DNA from 2 places in the Curtobacterium poinsettiae genome. Region 1 is predicted to be linked to the other one. Evidence: predicted binding sites of a transcription regulator. Region 1 holds the regulator's gene; the other holds the start of a gene.
The links. Region 1 encodes HspR, which represses chaperone genes until heat shock. Its sites were predicted from a motif close to AAGTTGAGTCNNNNNGACTCAACTT; they were not measured.

Region 1 (7,799 bases):
GATCGAGTACTTCCCGTCGACTGCCTCGGTGCGGCCGACCTCGTTGCCGAGGCTGTCCTTGACGATCACGGTCGCGCCCGTGGTGGCGTCGCCGGAGATCGTCGCGGGCTTGGTGACGTCGTCATCGAACGCGCCGACCGCGGTCAGCTCGGTCGTGAGCGGGTTCGTCGCGACCGTGAAGGAGACCTTCTCGGTGCTCGGTGCCCCGGTGAGCGGGGTCTGGATCACGTCGAACTCGTAGGAGCCGTCTGCGAGGTCCGCGGTCGCGGGGACGCTCCAGGCGCCGTCCTTCACGACGGTGGTCGCGATGAGGTTGTCGTCGGCGTCGCGGATCTCGATCGTGGCACCCTCGTCGCCGGTACCCGAGAACACCGGGCGCTTGGAGTCGACCGTGGAGCCGTCGGCCGGCGTGGTGACGACGAGCGCGTCCGGTGCGGGAACCTCGGCGGCTTCGACCGTGGCCTGCGTGGTGCTGGTGGTGTTGAACGCTCCCTCGGTGGCGGTACCGCTGAGCACGGTGCGCATCGGGAAGGTGCCGGCCTCGGCGTCCTCGGGCGTGTTCACGTCGATGTTCCAGCGCATCAGGGACGCGTCGGGAAGGTTCCAGGTCGTGGTGGTCGTCGCGAAGTCGTAGGTGTACTTCGTGCCGTCCGCGGAACGGACCCCGTTGGTCAGGGTCATGGCCGAGTTCGTCCAGGCGTCGTCACCCGGCTTCTTGAACGAACCCTCGATCGTGCTCTGGTCCGCGGCGAAGGTGGTGCCCTCGGGAGCGGTGAACTCGACCTTGCCCTGCGGGCGGCTGATCGAACCGTTCGTCTTGAAAAGGGATTCCACCGAGGTGACCTCGCCACGTTCGAGCGTGACTGCGGTGCCGGCCTGGCCAGAGATCGCGGCGTCGTTGATCACGACGTCGAGGTCCTTCGAGTCGTGCTCCTCGCCTTCGATCTCCTGCACCACGTGGAGTGCGTTCGTGCCGCGCTCGAGGCCGTCGACCGTGATGCTCCACGCACCGGTCTCGGCGTCGGCCTCGGTGCTCTCGTCGCCGATCGTGATCGTCGCGCCCGGAGTTGCGGTACCCGAGATCACGGCGGACTTGCCTGCGTGGTCGATCGAAGCGATGTCGGCCACGAGGTCGACGACGTTGGTCTCGATGGTGGTGGTCGTCGTGCCCTCAGCCAGGAAGTCGCCCTTGCTGCTGGTGCCCGGCATGGAGAACTCCATTGCGTCGGAACCGGCGGGAGCGTCCTCGTCAGCGGTCACGCCGACCATGAAGCGGTACTGCTCGTCGGCGGGGTGGTTCGCGGCCCACTCGGCATCGAACGTGATGGTCTTGCCGTCATTCGACCGCGAACCGTCGGTCAGCGGGACGGACGTGGTGTTCGCCCAGTCGTCCTCTCCGACGTCACGCATCTGGCCCTGGACCGTGGCCTGCTGGTCGAACGTGGTGCCTTCGGGTGCGTCGAGCGTGACCGTGCCGTCGGTGTTCGTGCGCGCCTCGCGGTTCTCGACCACGAACGGCACCGGGGTGCTCTCGCCGCGCTCGAGCTCGATCGGGCCCTGGTCGACACCGACGAGCGTGCCGCCCTCGACGATCGTCGCGGTGACAGTCTTCTCGTCGACCCGCGCGTTGTTGAAGCGCTGCGTCGCGGTGAGGGAGTTCGCCCCGACTGAGAGCCCTTCGACGGTCATCGACCAGTTGCCGCTCGAGTTGACGTCGACGGTCTTGTTGCCGATCGTCACCGTGCCGTTCGGCGTTGCCGTACCCGACACCTCAGCGGTCCTCGCGATGTTGTTCACCTTCGTCACCTGCGCGGTCATGGCTCGGGTGCTCGGGAAAATCTCATCGTACGTCGCGAGTTCGTAACCTGTCTGGCCTTTCCCAAGCCATGCTGGCTCATTCGAGTACGGCCAGATACCGATCCGGGAAGAACCCTCCCAGAGGGTGCCGCCACTGAGGTTGATCTGCACCGCGTTGCCGCAAGATCCAACGGTGTAGTCGTGGGTGAAGCCCGACGGTGCCGGGACAATGCACGAGGATCCGATCTTGAGCTCGCCAGTACCCGTAGTGAATGTTGCAGTCGCAGCAGCCGCTTTCGCGGCGGCGAGCGATGAATGGGCTGTGGCGCTGAGATTGGATCCGACAGCCCACCAGGTCGAGTTAGATCTGGACTTCATCACGAACTTGCCGGAGGCGGTGGCCTGGGTCGAGATCGACCGGGGCTCGGGCGAAGCGATCGCCGTTGCTGCACCGAATGACAGGCCGGACACGATGGTGGCAGCGGCCAGCCCGGCCGCACCCATGGACTTGAGGGCAGTCGATGCCCTCTTCTTGTGAGACATGTGCATCTTTCAGGACAGGCCGCGCGACGGCGGCTGTGCGGGAAGGGGGCACGCCCGTGGACAGACTCCAACGGCGCATGTGTATTCAGAATATCACGTGAAATACCAACATACGAACGTGCTACCTCACTTGCGCCCGACTGGGAGTTGAGTGGGACTGGCGCAGGTTTGTGCTCCCTGAAGTTGACTCCAGGTGACTCAGGAGTAGGGTTGAGTCCATCGGACGCAAGTCCAACGACTTACCCCCAAGCAAGAGGAGCAACACATGGGACGTGCAGTAGGCATCGACCTCGGAACCACCAACTCCGTCGTCTCCGTTCTCGAAGGTGGCGAGCCCACCGTCATCGCCAACGCCGAAGGCATGCGCACCACGCCGTCGATCGTGGCGTTCACGAAGGACGGCGAGGTCCTGGTCGGCGAGACCGCCAAGCGCCAGGCCGTGACGAACGTCGACCGCACCATCGCGTCGGTCAAGCGTCACGTCGGCACCGACTGGACCACCGAGATCGACGGCAAGAAGTACACGCCGCAGGAGATCTCGGCCCGCACCCTCGGCAAGCTCAAGCGCGACGCCGAGCAGTACCTCGGCGAAGACGTCACGGACGCGGTCATCACCGTGCCGGCGTACTTCAACGACGCCGAGCGCCAGGCCACGAAGGACGCCGGTGAGATCGCCGGCCTCAACGTCCTCCGCATCATCAACGAGCCGACCGCCGCCGCTCTCGCCTACGGCCTCGACAAGGGCAAGGAAGACGAGCTCATCCTGGTCTTCGACCTCGGTGGCGGCACGTTCGACGTCTCCCTGCTCGAGGTGGGCAAGGACGATGACTTCTCGACGATCCAGGTCCGCGCGACCTCCGGTGACAACCGCCTCGGTGGTGACGACTGGGACCAGCGCATCGTCGACTACCTGGTCAAGAAGTTCAAGGACGAGCACGGCGTCGACCTGTCCACGGACAAGATCGCCAAGCAGCGTCTGAAGGAAGCGGCTGAGCAGGCCAAGAAGGAGCTGTCGTCGCAGATGTCGGCGAACATCCAGCTCCCGTACCTGACGCTCACCGCCGAGGGCCCGCTGAACCTGGACGAGACCATCTCGCGCGCACAGTTCGAGCAGATGACCTCCGACCTGCTCGACCGCACCAAGAAGCCGTTCAACGACGTCATCAAGGAAGCCGGTGTCTCGGTCAACGACATCGCGCACGTGGTGCTCGTCGGTGGCTCGACCCGTATGCCCGCCGTGGCCGAGGTCGTCAAGTCGCTGACCGGTGGCAAGTCCCCGAACCAGGGCGTCAACCCGGACGAGGTCGTCGCAGTCGGTGCCGCGCTGCAGGCCGGTGTGCTGAAGGGCGAGCGCAAGGACGTCCTGCTCATCGACGTCACGCCGCTGTCGCTCGGCATCGAGACCAAGGGCGGCCTGATGACGAAGCTCATCGACCGCAACACCGCGATCCCGACCAAGCGGAGCGAGACCTTCACGACCGCTGACGACAACCAGCCGTCGGTCGCCATCCAGGTCTTCCAGGGCGAGCGCGAGTTCACCCGCGACAACAAGCCGCTCGGCACCTTCGAGCTCACCGGCATCGCCCCGGCTCCCCGTGGCGTGCCGCAGGTCGAGGTCACCTTCGACATCGACGCCAACGGCATCGTGCACGTGTCCGCCAAGGACAAGGGCACCGGCAAGGAGCAGTCGATGGTCATCTCCGGCGGCTCGTCGCTGCCGAAGGAGGACATCGAGCGCATGGTCCGCGAAGCCGAGGAGCACGCCGCCGAGGACAAGGCACGTCGCGAGGCCAACGAGCGTCGCAACCAGGCCGAGCAGCTCGTCTACTCGATCGAGAAGCTCATCAAGGAGAACGACGAGAAGCTCCCCGCGGACGTCAAGTCCGAGGTGCAGGCCGATGTCGACGCGCTCAAGTCCGCTCTTGCGGGCGAGGACGACGACGCCGTGAAGACCGCCTTCGACAAGCTCAACGAGTCGCAGGGCAAGCTCGGCCAGGCCATCTACAGCCAGCAGGACGCAGCAGCCGGCGCCGCCGGTGGCGAGCAGCCCGCGGGTGAGCAGCCGGCCGACGACGAGGACATCGTCGACGCCGAGGTCGTGGACGACGAGGACGACAAGGACAAGAAGTAACGATGACGGATCCCAAGGACAACGCGCCCCACGAGGACGAGCCCCAGGTCGAGGGCGACGCCACGAACGCGGCCGAGCCCGAGGACCTCATCGAGGCGGAGGGGCCCGACGTCGAAGTACCGACGGACGGCCCCGCCGCCGGGGGCCCGGCGGCCGATGCAGCGAACGACCTCTCCCCGGAGGACGAAGCGCTGCTCGCCGACGCGGCCCGCGGCATCGCCGAGGACAAGCTCAGCACCGAGGACCGCGACCTCGTCGCGGAGATGCGTGCGGACATGCTCCGTGCGCAGGCCGAGCTGGTGAACTTCCGGAAGCGCGTCGAGCGTGACCGGGAGGCCAACCGCGAGGTCGCCATCGCCGAAGTGGTGCGGGCCCTGCTGCCGGCGCTCGACGACCTCACCCGGGCCGAGGCCCACGGTGACCTCGCCGAGGGGCCGATGCAGGTCATCGGCCAGAAGATCCGCGGGGGCTTCGAGAAGTTCAAGCTCGTGCAGATCGGCGAGAAGGGCGAGGCGTTCGACCCGAACATCCACGAGGCGATCGTCCAGCTCCCCACCCCGGGCGCCACCGGACAGACCGTCGCGGACGTCGTCGAGCCGGGCTACAAGCTCGGTGAGCGCGTCCTCCGCGCGGCCAAGGTCGCGGTGGCGGTCCCGGCCTGAGCCGGGTCCCCACGGTGACGACAGAAGAAGGCAGGTGATCCATGGCCAGTCAGGATTGGTTCGACAAGGACTTCTACAAGGTCCTCGGCGTGTCCAAGGACGCCTCCGACGCCGAGCTGAAGAAGACGTACCGGAAGCTCGCGCGGCAGTTCCACCCGGACTCCAACCCGGGTGACGCCGCCGCCGAGAACCGCTTCAAGGAGATCAGCGAGGCGTACTCGGTGCTCTCCGACAAGGAGCAGCGCCAGGAGTACGACCAGGTCCGCGCCATGGGCTCCGGCGCCCGCTTCACAGCGGGCGGCGGGGGCCAGGGCGGCTTCGAGGACGTCTTCGGCGGGATGTTCGGGCAGCAGGGCGGCGGCGGACAGCGTGTCCGCTTCGGCCAGGGTGGCCCCGGCGGTGCCGGTGGATTCGAGGACATCCTCGGCGGGATGTTCGGCGGAGGTGGCGGCTTCGGCCAGACCTCCGGCGGCTACCGCGGTTTCGGCGGGCCGACGAAGGGCCGCGACGTCACGGCGTCGACGACCCTCGACTTCACCACGGCGATCGCCGGTGACACCGTCAAGCTGTCGCAGGGCAACGGCCGACCGGTGAACGTCCGCATCCCCGCGGGCGTCGCCGACGGTCAGAAGATCCGTCTGCGCGGCCGCGGCGAGCCCTCGCCCGATGGCGGAGAGGCCGGTGACCTCGTGGTCGCCGTGTCGGTGCGGAAGCACCCGGTGTTCGAGCGCGACGGGCTCAACCTGCGCGTGGACGTCCCCGTGACGTTCACCGAGGCAGCGCTCGGCGCGACGATCGAGGTCCCGACGCTCGGCGGTTCGCCCGTGAAGCTCAAGGTCGCCCCCGGCACGCCGTCGGGTCGCGTCCTGCGCGTCAAGGGCCGCGGCGTCACGACGAAGAACGGCACGGGCGACCTGCTCGCGACCGTCCAGGTCGCGGTGCCGTCGCACCTGTCGGACAAGCAGCGCGAGGCCGTCGAGGCACTTGCGGCTGCGCTGCCCGACGAGAACCCCCGCGAGGACCTCCTCGCCAAGGCGCGCGACTAGCGTCGCGCACGCAATGCAGTAGACCCGGCCTGGAGGAACGGCGCGGCTTCCTGACGGACGCTCGCCGTTCCTCCAGGCTGGTTTCCACCCCACGCGGACGACGGAAAGGAACGCGCCATGACCGACATGGACGAGAACTCGCCCGTCTTCGCGATCGCGGTCGCTGCGGAGCTCGCCGAGATGCACCCGCAGACGCTGCGGCAGTACGACCGGCTCGGCCTGGTCGTGCCGGGTCGCACCCGGGGTGGGTCGCGGCGGTACTCGATGCGCGATGTCGTGCAGTTGCGCGAGATCGCGCGACTCGGCTCCGAGGGGGTGTCGCTGGAGGGGATCCGGCGGGTGCTCGACCTGGAGAACGAGAACAAGGCGCTGCGCGACCGGGTGCGCGAACTCGAGTCGGCGTTGGCCGACCAGCTCATCAACCGGCCCGGTGCGCGGGTCTTCGCCGCCACCGCGAGTGGTGCGGCGATCTCGCTCAAGGCGGGGTCGCGGCCGCAGCGGAACACGCAGATCGTCCTGTACCGCGGACCGCGCTGACGGGGATCGACAGGCGAACGCCCCCGGTGACCGAGTGGTCACCGGGGGCGTTCTGTGTGGGCTGTGTGGCTTACTTGACGGTGAAGCGGACGGGGAGCTCGCTGGTGGCGTTGCCGGGCGTGGTCTGCTTCGCGGTGAGGGCGTAGCTGCCACGGCCGAGGTCGATGTTCGACGCCACGCTCCACTTGCCGTCGGCGTTGACCTCGGCGGTCGCGACGACGCGGGAGGTGCCGCGGATCTCGATCGTCGAGCCGGCCTGGCCGGTGCCGGTGAAGGTGGGGCGGGGTCCGGTGGTGGTGCCGTTCATCCCGGGGGACGTGACCGTCAACGGCGCTGCCGTGGCGGTGACGGAGAAGCGGACGGGGGCTTCGCTGGTGGCGTTGCCGGTGGTGGTCTGCTTCGCGGTGAGGGCGTAGCTGCCGCGGCCGAGGTCGATGCTCGACGTGGCGCTCCACTTGCCGTCGGCGTTGACCTCGGCGGTCCCGACGACGCGCGAGGTGCCGCGGATCTCGATCGTGGACCCGGCCTGGCCCGTGCCGGTGAAGGTGGGGCGGGGGCCGGTGGCGGTGCCGTTCATCCCGGGGGACGTGACCACGAGCGGTGCGACGGCGTCGTCTTCGGTGGTGAAGGCGATGTCGCGCATCACCGAGGAGCGTCCGTCGGCGGTGGTCTGCGTGAACGTGACCTCGTACCCGTCCTTGCTGGTCAGGTCCGCGGTGGCGTCCCAGGTGCCCACGCCCGACCGGGCACCGTCTGCCTTCGTCTCGAAGAGTCGCTGGCCGCGCTGGTCGGTCGCGGTGATCGTCGCGCCCGCCTCGGCGGTGCCGGCGAACGCCCGCTTGCCCGGTGTGTAGTCGTTCTCGTCCGCGAGGCCCTCGACCCGCAGGAGGCGGGGGAGCGCCACGCGCTCGGACGTCCCGCTGAAGTCGCGGCCGTCGAAGACCAGGTTGACCATGTCGAGCTGCTTGCCGGTCGCGGCGGCGGCGATCGTGTAGCTCCACACGGCATCGGCGCTGGTGGCGTGCCCGACGACCCGGTCGCCGTCGAGGATCCAGAGTCCAGGAGCGTCGTCGTGCTCCCCGA
Region 2 (7,799 bases), 410 kb from region 1:
CGGATCGGCGGGCTGTTCCTCGGACGCTTCGCCCACGACCCGGCAGCGGTCGAGGCGATCCTCGACGAGGTCGCCGCGGACTAGTCCTCGCGGGTGCCCGCCAGCCCGTGGTCGTGTGCGTAGACGACGAGCTGCACCCGGTCGCGCAGTGACAACTTGCCCAGGATGCTCGAGATCTGAGTCTTCACCGTCGACTCGGTGACGTACTCCTTCGTGGCGATCTCGGCGTTCGACAGGCCGCGGGACGCCCACCCGAACACGACGCGCTCCCGCTCGGTCAGGGTCGCGAACTCCGGCGGCTGCGGTGCCGGGGCCCGGGCGACGTCGGTGCCGAACAGCTGCGCGAGGTCGTTCGGGGCGATGACCGAGCTGCCCTCGTGCACGGCCCGCACCGCGGCGAACAGGAACGGCGGCGTGGTGTCCTTGAGCAGGAAGCCGCTGGCGCCGAGCCGGATCGCGGTCGCCGCCGCCGGGTCGAGCCCGAAGGTGGTGAGCACGACGACGCGGGGCAGCGGCCCCGGGACGGCGCCGGAGTAGAGCTGCCGGACGGTCTCCACGCCGTCCATCCCGGCCATCCGCATGTCGAGCAGCACCACGTCGGGGCGCACCTCGGGGATGAGCGCGAGCGCTTCGGCCCCGTCGGAGGCCTCACCGACCACACGCATGTCGTCCTGGGCATCGAGCACCACCCGGAGCCCCGCGCGGAACAGCGCCTGGTCGTCGGTGAGCAGGATCCTGATCGGTTCGGTCATCGGACGGGTCCCCCTTGGACGTCGAACGGGATGCGGGCGCGTGCCGTGAACACGTCGTCCAGCACGGCGGCGTCGAACGACCCACCGAGGGCGCCGAGGCGCGAGTCCATGCCGTCGATCCCGCGGCCCGAGCCGGCCGTGGTGCCGTCACCGGCGACGTTCTCGACCTCGAGCACCAGGTCGGCGTTCCGCCAGGTCTCCCGCACGACGACCGGGTTGCCGGGGGCGCCGTGGCGCAGGGCGTTCGTGAGCATCTCCTGCAGCACGCGGCGGGCAGCGGTGCCGGTGTCCGGGCGCAGGGCCAGCGGGACCCCGCGCACCGTGCGGTCGACGTCGACCCCGGCGTCGCGGATGCCCTGCACGATTTCCTCGAGCGACCCCGGGCCGGTCGCCTCGGCGGAGCCGTCGATGTGCCCGAGGACCTGTCGGACCTCGACCAGGGAACTCCGGGCGGTGCTCGCGATGGTGGCGCTGACCGCTCGGATGCGCGCCTCGTCGTCGAGGAACGGCACCGAGTCGGCCTGCGCGATGATGACCGCGAGCGAGTGGCCGACGACGTCGTGCACGTCGCGGGCGATGTCCGCGCGGATGCGTTCGGACTCGGCGACGTCGATGGCGCGGGTGGCGGTGGCCTCGGCCTCGGTGGCGACGGCCTCGGCACGCGATGCCGCGGCCTCGGCATCGGCACGGCGCTCCGACTCGCGGTCGCGGGAGCGGAAGGCGCGGACGGCGACCCCGCCCGCCCAGACACCGAGCAGCGCGGTCACCGGGGCGGCCATCGCCAGGAACGCCTGGTCGCGGGGACCGTTGATGAGCACGAGGAACCGGAAGCCGGTCGACGCCAGGTAGACCGTCGCCCCAGCGCCGGCGACGACCGCGAGCACACCGGAGACGACGACCTCGGTGCGGGTGCCGACGACCGCGGCGGTCCCGATCACGACGAACATCGCGAGGTCCACCAGCGACGGGCGCTCGCCGCCGCCGACCTGGATCACCCCGAGGACGACGACCATCGCCATCGCAGCGGACGGGGAGATGCGGCGCAGGGCGATCGCCACCGAGGCCGACAGCACCGCGGCGAGGCTCGCGTGCTCGAGCTCGAGGTCGATGGGCAGCAGGAAGACGAACGCCGCCAGGGCCGCCCAGGCCACGTCGACGGCGATCGACCGGGTGGCGAGCGGCCGGAGGAACCTGCCCCGTTCGGTCACGGCTCGATCATCGCATGCCGCCCACGCCGTGCAGCGCGGACCGACGTCACGCGCCCGCGGTCATGGCGGCGAGGGCGATGACGGTCGTGGTGACGATCGCGGCGCAGAGCAGCAGCGTGGCGATCGTGTGCTTCGTCGAGGACTCCATGTCACCAGACTCGTGGCGCGGAGTCGCCGGGGCATCGGGCGCAGGGGCGAAGCGCTTCGTCCCTGCGGGTGAAGCGAGGGGCGATCACCCGGTACTCGGGGATCAGACGACGACGGATCCCAGCTGCCGGTGCGCGATCGAGACGGACTCGCCGGACACCGCGTTCAGCGGCGACGACAGGAACGCGACGAGGTCGGCGATCTGCTGCGGTGTCGAGTCGCCGGGGCCACCTGGGCGGACCTCGGCGGACGGGGTGTCCGTCACGGTCCCGGGGTTGACGACGTTCACCGTGACCCCGGTGCCCGCCACGTCGTCGGCCAGGTTCTTCGCGATGACGCTCACCGCAGTGTTCCGGAGCGACGCCGTGATGTTGCCGGAGAAGTAGGCGTTCTGCCCGCTCACCACGACCACGCGACCGAACCCGGCCTCGCGCTGGGCGGGGAGCACGGCGTTCGCGACGCGGAGGAACCCGAGCGCCTTGCCGTCGATCGCGTCGAGGACCTGCTCCGGGTCGGACTTCCGGGCCGGGTCGAGGGTGCTCGCGCTCGGTGCAGCGGTCACGACCAGCACGTCTATGCGCCCGTGCCGCTCGAGGACGGCGGCGATGCCAACGTCCACCGACTCCTGCGAGGCGGTGTCGATCGGCACGCTGCCGTCGGAGTCCTCGGCGCTGCGGGAAGCGACGACGACGGTCGCCCCCTCGGTACGGAGGCGGTCGGCGACGGCGGTACCGATGTACCCCTTGCCTCCGACGACGAGTGCGACACGGTTCTTGAGTTCGAGGTCCACGCGGCCACGCTATGCCGGGACGGTGCGGTCTGCCCGCCCGTCGCGCACCGGAGCCCCCACCCGATGGCGGCAGGAGCTCCGGTGGTCAGATCTTCGTCCAACGAACTTACTCTTGAGGAATCACAAGCAAGCCGTCAGGTGTGCATGGCGGTGGGTATCGCAACGGAACGAGGTGGACGTGGGCTCACGAGCAGCTGGAAATGTCGCGACGATCATCGCCGCAGGGTGTTTGGTACTGCTCCTCGTCGTCGTCTGGCTCCGCGGACAGCAGTCGATCGGAGACGGGTTCGCGATCCCCGTCGTGTCCGTGCTCGTTCTCGGGTTCACCGGCTGCACGGTGTGGGCCGGGGTCGTCGCCTTGCGTCGACGCGGGAGAGGACGCTGACGCCCGTCTGCGCGATCTGGCTTTCCTTGAGGCGGCGCTGAGGCGGTCGCGCCGACCATCGCACACGGACCCGCTCGATCGACGGGCACCCGCTGGAGTGAAGGAGAGCCACGTGTACTTCCACAAGCAGGAACTGCAGTTCACGGCAACGCCCGACAAGCCCGACGCGATCTACGCCCGCAAGCTGCAGGAGGTGCTCGGTGGCCAGTACGGGGAGATCTCCGTCGCCATGCAGTACCAGTTCCAGGCGTGGAACATGCACATCCCCGGCAAGTACCGCGACATGGTGTTCGGCATCGGCGCCGAGGAGATGGGCCACGTCGAGATGCTCGCGACGATGATCGCGCAGCTGCTCGAGAAGTCCCCGCTCGGCATCACCGAGGACGCGCTGCAGGACGACCCCACGGTCGCCGCGATCGTCGGCGGCACCGACGTCCAGCACGCGATCGTCGCCGGTGCGGGTGCCCGTCCGGTGGACAGCAACGGCAACCCCTGGCAGGGCTCGTACATCACCGCCAGCGGCAACCTGCTCGCCGACTTCACGGCGAACGAGAACGCCGAGATGCAGGGCCGTGTGCAGGCCGCCCGGCTCTACCACATGACCGACGACCACGGCGTGCGGGACCTGCTGTCCTTCCTCATCGCCCGCGACACGATGCACCAGAACATGTGGGCGACCGCCGCCGCTGAGCTGCGCGAGCAGGGCGTCGAGGGCTTCCCCGTGCCGAGCAACTTCCCGCAGTCGAAGGAGAACCAGGAGGTCAACTACCAGTACCTCAACTTCTCCGACGGTGCCGAGGCGAAGAACGGCCCGTGGGCGAGCGGCCCCTCGTTCGACGGCAAGGGCGAGTACTCGTACCACGACGGCCCCACGACCTCGGTCCCGATGCCCCCGCCCACCCACCCCGACGTCCGGCTGTACGGCACCACCGAGCTGCCGAACGTCGTCGAGAAGACGGCCGGCCTGGTGCAGGACACGCTGCACAAGGAGTAGTCCCGCAACCCACGGAACGACGGGAGGCCCGGCGCACGACGTGCACCGGGCCTCCTGTCCGTCAGCGGGTCACCGCACCGACGGGGTGGACCCGCCCACGGTCATCAGCGCCCCCGTCTCGGGTTCTTCGTCACGCGGCGCCTCGAAGATGCCCGAGTAGGCGCGGACGGCACTCCACCCCGCGATCAGCAGGGCCGTGCCGAGCACCGACGCGACCCAGGGCGCCAGGAGCGACTGCTCGAACAGCCGGGGCGCGGCGACCCAGGCCAGGAACGTGCCGGTCAGGCTGCCGGTGGCCCCGAGGAGCACGGCGGTGCGCCGGTCCAGGCTCGTCAGTGCGAGCGCCGCGGTGACGACGAGGACCGCGACCACCGCGTGCAGCAGGACGGACGTCATCGCTCAGCTCCTCACCCGGCGGCGGTGCCGGAACCGGCGGCACCGGAACCGACCGCGAGCTGCTCGGACCCGCCACCGACGGTGACGGCGATCTTGCGCGGCTTCGCGGACTCCTTGACGGGGATCGTGACGCTGAGCACGCCGTTGTCGTACCCGGCGGTGATGCGCTCGGCGTCGAGGCCGTCGCCGAGCGTCAGCTGCCGGACGTACGTGCCGGGCTGGCGCTCACGGGTGAGCCACTGCGAGCCCTCGGGCGCGCCCAGGGTGCGCTCGGCGCGGATGGTCAGGACGGAACCGTCCACGTCGATGTCGACCGAGCCCGGGTCGATGCCGGGCAGGTCGACGTCGAGGACGTAGTGGTCCCCGGTGCGGTACAGGTCCATCGGCATCGAGCGCGGGCCGGCGGCGGTGCCGAGGAGCGAACCCGCGAGTCGGTCGAGCTCGCGGAACGGATCGAAGTTCATCGTCATCGAAATCAACTCCTTCGTGGTTCTCGTTGAGTCCCCTCGACTCAACTGCCACCGTTTTAGCACTCGACCCTGGCGAGTGCCAAAAGAACGCTCAGAGGAAGCCGAGAACCACGCAGCGCGCAAAACGTACACAGCGCGAATGGTTCGTTGAACTGACCGTTCACTGTGTGAAAGAGTTCAGCCGTCCGAACGGGACACACGGCAAGCAAGAAGGGCGGGACAGGACATGCACAGCACGTACTCCGGGATGCCTCGGGTCGCGACGATCGGCAGCAGCCACACGCGCGTCGGCCTCACCGACCCGGCGGTCATCGACGCGTACGTCGCGCGTCGCATCCAGGACCCCTCGCTGCTCGCCGGTCGCTCCGAGCCGTCCTACGCGGACTTCTTCACCACGCCTGCCGTATAGCAAGGAGCGCATGACCCCATGCCGTTGACCGTCGTCCGTCGAGAGCACGTCCACCTCTACACCCGCGAACCCGAGTCGCGGGCCGCGAAGACCGCCGTCGACGCGTTGCTCCGCCTGCAGCACGCCGAGGACCAGCAGATCGAGTCCGCCCGCATCGACAGCGGCCTGACGAAGAACGAGTTCCTCGCCGTCCGGTACCTGCTGCAGGCCCACCGGGACGGCCGCACGACGGGCCCGAAGGACCTGGCCGTCATGCTCGCCGTCTCGAACGCGTCGGTCACCAAGATCGTCGACGGGCTCGTGCAGAAGGGGCTGCTGTCCCGCGCGGCGCACCCCACGGACCGCCGTGCGCAGGTGCTCGCCCCCACGGACCAGGCCACCGAGAAGATCGACGCCTCGTACGCACGGTTCCACGAGGCCGTCGTCCAGGTGCTCGAGCAGCTGCCCGACGCGGACAACGCCGTCCTCGCCGACTCGCTCACGAAGATCGTCGACGCGCTCGCCGCGGGCTCGCCCGCGCCGGTCGACGAGTACACGGTCGACGACCAGGACTGACGCGAGCGCGCCCGGCTGACGCGACCCGACGGGTGCGGCGCGACCGCGATGCGGACGGGAGGCCCGTGGTGCGCCCGCCACGGGCCTCCCGTCCGACGGTGGCGTAAAAACCTTCCAACGGTAAGTTGGGTGCATGACCCACCCCGCGGACGACGCCGACGCGGCCCAGCCGCGCCGCGGCGGGTACCGCAAGGGCGCCGAGCGGCGCACCCAGATCCTCGACGAGATGATCCGCATGGTCGCGGAACAGGGGGTCGACGCTTCGTCGCTCCGTTCCGTGGCCGAGGCCCTCGGGATCACGCACGCGGCACTCCGCCACTACTTCCCGAGCCGCGACGAACTGCTGCTCGCCGTCTACCGGGAGCACGAGGTCCGCGAGCAGGGCGCACCCGACCGGATGAAGTCGGCGATCGGCGACATGCGCGAGAGCGCGTCGCGCAACCGTGCCGTGCCGGGGCTGGTGCAGCTGTACACGACCCTCGCCGCCGACGCGGTGCAGGAAGGCCACCCGGCCACGCGCGACTTCATGCGCGAACGCTTCGCCCGGCTGCGCGCCGAACTCGCCGTGCTCATCGAGGCGGACCAGGCGAGCGGACGGATCCGCACCGACCTGGACCCGGTCGACCTGGCGAGCCTGAGCATCGCGGCGTCCGACGGGCTGCAGGTGCAGTGGCTGCTCGACCCCGACGCCGTCGACGGTGAACGGGTGCTGCGGTTGCTGGAGCAGCTGGTCCCGCCGGTGCGCTGAGCGGCCAGGGGTACGGCCAGACTGCCGGTGGCACAGCGACCGGCCGGTAGAAGGGCAGCATGACCACTTCCACGCGCACCCCGCTCGGCGTCACGCTCGTCGACGGGGGCGCCAACGTCGCCCTGTTCTCGAGCACCGCCGAGCGCGTCGAGTTCTGCACCTTCGACGACGACGGCACCGAGCACCGCACCGAGCTCCGCAACCGCACCGGCTACACCTTCCACGACGTCGTGCCCGGCGTGGCCGTCGGCACCCGCTACGGCTTCCGCGTGCACGGCGCGTGGGACCCGGCGAACGGCCTGCGTCACAACGGCGCGAAGCTCCTGCTCGACCCCTACGCCACCGCGATCGACGGCGAGTACGAGTGGGGCCAGGCGCTCTTCGGTCACGACATGAACGACCCCGAGCAGCTCGACGACACCGACTCGGCCGGCGCGATGCCCAAGTCCGTCGTCGCCGACCGGTCCTTCGACTGGGACGGCGACAGCCTGCTGCGGACCCCGCTCACCGAAACCGTCGTGTACGAGGTGCACGTCAAGGGCTTCACGAAGCAGCACCCGGACGTCCCCGAGGAGATCCGCGGCACCTACGCCGGCATGGCCCACCCGGCGGCGATCAAGCACCTGACCGACCTCGGCGTCACCGCGGTCGAGCTGCTGCCGACGCACCAGTTCGTGCAGGACTCGACGCTGCTCGACAAGGGGCTCCGCAACTACTGGGGCTACAACAGCATCGGCTTCTTCGCGCCGCACGACGAGTACTCGTCCTCGGGCACCGCCGGGCAGCAGGTCGCCGAGTTCAAGTCGATGGTCAAGGCCCTGCACGCCGCGGGACTCGAGGTCATCATGGACGTCGTCTACAACCACACCGCCGAGGGCAACCACATGGGCCCGACGCTGTCGTTCAAGGGGATCGACAACCAGTCGTACTACCGGCTGGTCGAGG

Region 2: ACL00U_RS00235 (Hsp20/alpha crystallin family protein) is a predicted target of HspR. The motif match lies at 5,166-5,190, and genes of this name have one in related genera.

What each region holds. Positions count from the first base shown of each region.
Region 1 covers NZ_CP178434.1:462,794-470,592, forward strand. The annotation lists gene ACL00U_RS02255 (Ig-like domain-containing protein) at 1-1,818, opposite strand, end outside; gene ACL00U_RS02260 (hypothetical protein) at 2,045-2,335, shown strand; gene dnaK (molecular chaperone DnaK) at 2,606-4,471, shown strand; gene ACL00U_RS02270 (nucleotide exchange factor GrpE) at 4,474-5,133, shown strand; gene ACL00U_RS02275 (DnaJ C-terminal domain-containing protein) at 5,175-6,179, shown strand; gene ACL00U_RS02280 (heat shock protein transcriptional repressor HspR) at 6,306-6,716, shown strand; gene ACL00U_RS02285 (Ig-like domain-containing protein) at 6,787-7,799, opposite strand, start outside.
Region 2 covers NZ_CP178434.1:49,890-57,688, forward strand. The annotation lists gene ACL00U_RS00205 (triose-phosphate isomerase family protein) at 1-84, shown strand, start outside; gene ACL00U_RS00210 (response regulator) at 81-752, opposite strand; gene ACL00U_RS00215 (sensor histidine kinase) at 749-1,960, opposite strand; gene ACL00U_RS00220 (SDR family NAD(P)-dependent oxidoreductase) at 2,211-2,897, opposite strand; gene ACL00U_RS00225 (manganese catalase family protein) at 3,395-4,276, shown strand; gene ACL00U_RS00230 (hypothetical protein) at 4,346-4,672, opposite strand; gene ACL00U_RS00235 (Hsp20/alpha crystallin family protein) at 4,684-5,142, opposite strand; gene ACL00U_RS00240 (hypothetical protein) at 5,369-5,551, shown strand; gene ACL00U_RS00245 (MarR family winged helix-turn-helix transcriptional regulator) at 5,570-6,106, shown strand; gene ACL00U_RS00250 (TetR/AcrR family transcriptional regulator) at 6,240-6,854, shown strand; gene glgX (glycogen debranching protein GlgX) at 6,914-7,799, shown strand, end outside.